2 regions of the Bradyrhizobium sp. 604_D8_N2_3 genome follow, and region 2 is predicted to be linked to the other one. Evidence: riboswitches for the same ligand, from Rfam matches in the RefSeq annotation. Region 2 holds a riboswitch; the other holds the start of a gene.
The links. A riboswitch is a leader RNA that binds a small molecule or an ion and turns the genes downstream of it on or off. The one in region 2 is predicted to bind glycine.
Positions count from the first base shown of each region.

Region 1 (3,181 bases), 160 kb from region 2:
TGCCGTGCTTCCACGCCGCGATGACGCCGAGCGGCACGGCGACGATCACGGCGAGAATGATCGTCGAGAGCGCGATCGAAATCGACGGCTCGACGCGCTGGCTGATCATCTTCATGACTGGCAGGTTGGAGATCAGCGACGTTCCGAGATCGCCGTGCAGCAGCTTGTTCACCCAGGTGATGAATTGCACGATCAGCGGTTCGTTGAGGCCGAGCGAGTCGCGGATGCGTTCCAGCCGTTCCGGCGTGGCGTTATCGCCGGCGAGAATGGCGGCGGGATCGCCCGGCGTCAGCCGCAGCAGCAGGAAGACGAACAGCGCGACGACGCCCATCACGGGCACCGCGGCCAGAACGCGGCGAATGAGATAACCTAGCATGCACCTATCTCCGGCTGCGGAACTTGTGGGGCCGAGAGGCCCCTGTGGAATCGGTTCTGTCTATCATGCACGCCTGTCACTCGGGCTGGAAAGCCGGCCGGAGAAGCCGACCTTTCGGGGCAAATTGTGTGCCAAGGGCAGGGCGGTCGCAAGAGGCCGCCGAGCCTCCGATATCGGCCACTCAGGATGCATGGCGGAACTCGCGCTCAACCCTGAGTGAGGGTGCGGTCGGCGGTGCGTTGAGCCCGCGCCAGCCGTCGATGGTCCCGGCAATCATCTGCGCGGTCGCCGCCGACAAGGTCCAGCCGAGATGGCCGTGACCGGTGTTGAAGAACACGCCCGGCATCCGTCCTGCGCGCACCACGGGCATCATGTTCGGCATCATCGGCCGCAGCCCGGCCCAAGGCACGACCTTGGACGTTTCGACGCCGGGGAAGTTGCTGCGCACCCAGTCGACCAGCGGCTGCACGCGGTCGGCGCGGATGTCGCGGTTGAAGTCGTTGAATTCGGCGGTGCCTGCGACGCGGAAACGATCGGCGCCGAGCCGGCTGGTGACGATCTTGGCGGCTTCGTCGAGCAGGCTCACGGTCGGCGTCGCATTGCGGCTTGCGGCAGTGTCGAGCTGAACGGTGATCGAATAGCCCTTCACCGGATAGACGTTGACGCGCTCGTCGAGGAGGGCGGCGAAGTGGCGGCTGGCCACACCGGCGCAGACCACGACGCCATCCGCCTTCAGCATGCCGCGCGCGGATGCGACAGCATCACTGGCCGAAAGATCAGCCCAGCCGATGACAAAGCCGCCACCTGCCTGGGCAATGGAATCGATGTTGGCTTCGTGGATAAAGGTCGCGCCGCGCCGCTTGCAGGCTTCCGCAAGTCCGCGCGTGAACTTGTGGATATCGCCGGTCGCATCCGACGGCGTGTAGAAGCCGCCAAAATAGTCCTTGCGCAGCGTCGGCTCGATGGCGCGGATCTCCTCCGGCGTCACCGGGCGGCGATCGAGCCCGCCTTCCTTCAGCAGCGCATTGACCTGCAGGCCGGATTCAAAACCCCTCTTGTCGTGATAGATGTGCAGGATGCCGCGGCGTTCGAGATCGAAGTCGATGCCTTCGCGCTCCGCGATCTCGAACAGATGCTTGCGGGCTTCGATCGCGAGCCGCGTGGTCTGAACCGTGTTGGCGCGGTAGTTGCCGATATTGGCGACGAACTCGCTCATCCACGAATATTTGTGCCAGTTCGGCCGCGGGTTCATCAGCAGCGGCGCATCGCGCCGGAACATCCAGCGCAGGCCTTTCAGGATCGTGGCGGTGCTGTTCCACACTTCGGCATTGCTGGCGGAGAGCTGTCCGCCGTTGGCGAAGGACGTCTCCATCGCGGCGTAGCGGTGCTTGTCGAGCACCGTCACCTTGTATCCGCGTTCGAGCAGGGCATAGGCGGTCGTTACGCCGGTGATGCCGGCGCCGATGATGGCGATATGGGTCATGGCAGGTTCGGGGCTCCCGTGAGTTAGAGTCGGCTAACCGCCGGCCAAAGGCCGTTGGCGGCGCCCCATCTGTCACGGTTACCTGAGAGCTTGATCCGGCGCGGACCTCGGCGAGGTCAGCTCCGGACTATCCCCTTCGGTGGACGTCACGACCACATTGGCCGTGCCGCCTCTCTCCAGATCGTCCTGACGATACGGTCCTTTTGCCTGAGAGTTTCCGGGGCGGTTGCTCCGTCGGCGCCGCAACGAAAGCCTGAACTCTCGTTGCGATCTCTCCCGCATCGTCGCGTGGACAATCGAGCAGTACGATGCGCCTCATTTTTGGACAAGGCTAAATTTAAACCGCGACTGCCAACGCATTGTGCAGTGCGAAGGCTGCGCTGTCAGTCGAGCGTCGCCAGCAAGCCCGCCATCAGGCGCCCGCGTTCAACCAGGCTCTCGACCTCGATGAACTCCTCCAGCGTGTGGCCGTTGCCGCCGCGCACGCCGAGGCCGTCGAGCGTCGGGATGCCCATCGCGCCGGTAAAGTTGCCGTCGGAGCCGCCGCCGGAGCTCGCATGCGGCAGCTCAGTGCCGAGCGATTTGGCGATGCCGCGCGCCTTTTCATACAGCGCCATGGTGCCGGCATCGGGCTCCCATACGGGGCGCGTGACGCCGCGCGTCACCTTGAACGTGACATCATTGGACGTGCCCGACAGCGCCAGCATCCGCTCGACGCCGCGGTCGAGATCGGCCTGGCGCTTGGCCATGGACAGCGCCTCGCCGGTGGCGGTCGTGGCAACGCAATTGACCCATTGTCCGCCATGCACGACGCCGACCGAGAAAGTGCAGTCCTCCGTCGTCATCGCGTCGATGGCGAGGATCTGCCGCGCCATCTCGCGGATCGCCGAGCGTCCGGCCGACAATGTCGCGCCGGCATGGCTCGGCCGGCCCGTCGCTTCCAGATTGAACCGCGCGATGGCGTAACGTCCGGTGGTGACACCGTTGTCGGCGCGGCCCGGTTCGGGCACCAGCACATATTTGTTGCGCGCGGCTTCCGCCTCGATGATGTCTCGCGTCGAGGGCGTGCCGACTTCCTCGTCGGGCGTGAACAGCACGGTGATCGGCAGCGGCGTGGTGAAGGAAGCGCGTGCCAGCTGCCGGATCGCTTCCAGCGAGAGATAGTTGCCGCCCTTCATGTCGTAGATGCCGGGGCCGTAGCACTTGTTGCCATCGCGCCGCCATTTCAGCTTCTCGATGGTGCCGACCGGGTGGACGGTATCCATGTGGCCGGCGATCAGGATGCCCGGCTCGCCCTGTTTCGGATGCGGGAAGCGCGCGCG
Region 1 covers NZ_JBPWPM010000001.1:5,903,388-5,906,568, reverse strand. Annotated here, with positions in the region: gene AB7245_RS28365 (ABC transporter permease) at 1-376, opposite strand, end outside; gene AB7245_RS28360 (D-amino acid dehydrogenase) at 558-1,859, opposite strand; glycine riboswitch at 1,927-2,041, opposite strand; glycine riboswitch at 2,045-2,148, opposite strand; gene AB7245_RS28355 (M20/M25/M40 family metallo-hydrolase) at 2,243-3,181, opposite strand, start outside.
Region 1: it holds a riboswitch for glycine, as region 2 does, so the genes downstream of both, AB7245_RS28360 (D-amino acid dehydrogenase) here and gcvT (glycine cleavage system aminomethyltransferase GcvT) in region 2, are expected to answer to the same signal.

Region 2 (3,181 bases):
GCGCGTCCTGGGTCAGGTCGAGCGGGAAGCCGTAGGTGTCGTACAGCGTGAAGGCGACGTCGCCGTCGAACATGTCGCCTTTCTTCAGGGACGCGCTCTTCTCGTCGAGGATGGCAAGGCCGCGCACCAGCGTCTTGCGGAAGCGGGTCTCTTCCAGCCGCAGCGTCTCTTCGATCAAATTCTCCGCGCGCATCAGATCGGGATAGGCCTGGCCCATCTCACGCACCAGCGCCCAGACCAGGCGATGCATCAGCGGCTCTTTCGCACCCAGCAGCTGCGCATGGCGCATCGCGCGGCGCATGATCCGGCGCAGCACATAGCCGCGGCCCTCGTTCGAGGGCAGCACACCGTCTGCGACCAGGAAGGCGGAGGAACGCAGATGGTCGGCGATGACGCGGAACGAGGCCACGGTCTGCTCGTTCGGCCCGGCGCCGAGCGCTGACGACGTCGCATCGATCAGATGGCGGAACAGATCGGTCTCGAACACGCTGTCGACGCCCTGCATGATGCTGGCCATGCGCTCGAGGCCCATGCCGGTGTCGATCGAGGGACGCGGCAGATCCACGCGCTCCTCCTTCGTCACCTGCTCGTACTGCATGAACACCAGGTTCCAGAATTCGAGGAAGCGGTCGCCGTCCTCTTCCGGCGAGCCCGGAGGTCCGCCCCAGATGTGATCGCCGCGGTCGATGAATATCTCCGAGCACGGGCCGCACGGGCCGGTGTCGCCCATCGCCCAGAAATTGTCCGAGGTCGGGATGCGGATGATGCGGTCGTCGGAGAAGCCCGCGATCTTCTTCCACAGCCCAGCCGCCTCGTCGTCGGTGTGGTAGACGGTGACGAGCAGCTTGTCTTTCTTGAGCCCGAACTCCCGCGTGATCAGGGTCCAGGCCAGCTCGATCGCGCGCTCCTTGAAATAGTCGCCGAACGAGAAATTGCCGAGCATCTCGAAGAAGGTGAGATGGCGCGCGGTGTAGCCGACATTGTCGAGGTCGTTGTGCTTGCCGCCGGCGCGCACGCATTTCTGCGAGGTGGTGGCACGCTGATAGGGCCGCTTCTCGACGCCGGTGAAGACGTTCTTGAACTGCACCATGCCGGCATTGGTGAACATCAACGTCGGGTCGTTGCGCGGCACCAATGGCGAGGACGACACGATCTCGTGGCCGTTCTCGGCAAAGAAGTTCAGAAAGGTCGACCTGATCTCGTTGACGCCGCTCATGTTCATCCAATCGGGTGTGCTTGGACCCGCGATACGCCATCCAAACCGGGCATTTGGGCTGATATCTGCGCGTCAAAGCGCTTTTAGACAAGGCCAGCTGCGCTGTCCAGAAACTGTGCAAGGAGATCAGTGAGTTGCCGCAGGCGCGCAACCCCGTTTGCAATCCCGTTGAAAGCCGCCAGGTGCGCGTTGACAGGCTTGGCCGGCCTGTGGTCTGTACCCATCTGTATCGTACGGCCACGTCGGGAGAGACCGGCTTTGGTGCCGGCGCCGAAGGAGCAACCGCCCCGGAAACTCTCAGGCAAAAGGACCGCGTGGCTTTGACGACATCTGGAAAGAGGCGCCGACGGGCATAGCCCGGACGACGTCCGCCGACGGGATAATACTCTCAGGCACAGCGACAGATGGGGCTTCGACTGGTTGCTACCGGGGAATCGTCCCCGGGGAACCGCCGAGGGCCCCGTGATGCTTGCGCGCGACGACCAAGATTCCCTGAAACGTACGCCCCTTCACGGGCTTCATGTCTCCCTCTGCGGCAAGATGGTGCCGTTCGCGGGCTATGACATGCCCGTGCAGTACCCCGCGGGCGTCCTGAAGGAGCACCTCCATACCCGTTCCTCCGCCGGCCTGTTCGACGTCTCCCACATGGGCCAGCTCGCGCTTCGGCCGAAGTCGGGCAAGGTCGAGGACGCCGCCCGCGCGCTGGAACGGCTGGTGCCGCAGGATATCGTGGCGGTTGCCCCGGGACGGCAGCGCTATGCCCAGTTCACCAATCCGGACGGCGGGATTCTCGACGATCTGATGGTCGCCAATTTCGGCGATCACCTGTTCCTGGTCGTCAACGCCGCCTGCAAGGAAGGGGACGAGGCGCATCTGCGCGCGCATCTCTCGGATGACTGCATCATCGATTCGCTTCAAGACCGCGCGCTGATCGCGCTGCAGGGCCCGAAGGCGGAAGCCGCATTGGCGAAATTGTGTGCAGAGGCGCCCTCCATGAAGTTCATGGACGCCGGCCCGCACAAGGTTGCCGGTCTCGACTGCTTCGTCTCGCGCTCCGGCTACACCGGCGAGGACGGGTTCGAGATTTCGGTCCCCGCGGCCGATGCCGAGCGCCTCGCCAGGACGCTGCTGGACAATCCCGACGTGATGCCGATCGGCTTAGGGGCCCGCGACAGCCTGCGGCTGGAAGCCGGGCTCTGCCTCTACGGCCACGACATCGACACCGCCACCACGCCGGTCGAGGCCGCGCTGGAATGGTCGGTGCAGAAGAGCCGCCGCAGCGGCGGCGCCCGCGCCGGTGGCTTCCCCGGCACTGATGTGATCCTCGCTCATTTCGACAACGGCGCGAGCCGCCGCCGGGTCGGCCTGCGCACGGAAGGCCGCGCGCCGGTGCGCGAGGGCGCGCCGCTGTTTGCGGATGAAGCGGGCGGCGAGCCGATCGGAAAGGTCACCTCGGGCGGTTTCGGCCCGAGCCTGAACGCGCCCGTCGCGATGGGCTATGTGCCCATGGCATCGAGCGCGCTCGATACAAAACTCTTCGCCGAAGTGCGCGGCCAGCGGCTGCCGCTCACGGTCGCCGCCATGCCCTTCGTAAAAAACACCTACAAACGCTGAGGACTGAGAAAATGACCACGACGCTGTACTCCTCCGACCATGAATGGCTGGCCATCGACGGCGACGTCGCCACCGTCGGCATCACCGACTACGCGCAGTCGCAGCTCGGCGACGTCGTATTCGTCGAGTTGCCGAAGGTCGGCCGCAGCCTGAAGAAGGCGGAAGCCGCCGCCGTCGTGGAATCGGTGAAGGCCGCCTCCGACGTCTACGCGCCTGTCACCGGCGAAGTGCTCGAGACCAACGACGCGCTCGCCGCCGAACCGGCGTTGGTGAACTCCGACGCGCAAGGCAAGGCGTGGTTCTTCAAGATCAAGATTGCCGACAAGAGCGAGCTCGGCGGCCTCATGGATG
Region 2 covers NZ_JBPWPM010000001.1:6,062,231-6,065,411, forward strand. Annotated here, with positions in the region: gene alaS (alanine--tRNA ligase) at 1-1,216, opposite strand, end outside; glycine riboswitch at 1,450-1,538, shown strand; gene gcvT (glycine cleavage system aminomethyltransferase GcvT) at 1,682-2,830, shown strand; gene gcvH (glycine cleavage system protein GcvH) at 2,842-3,181, shown strand, end outside.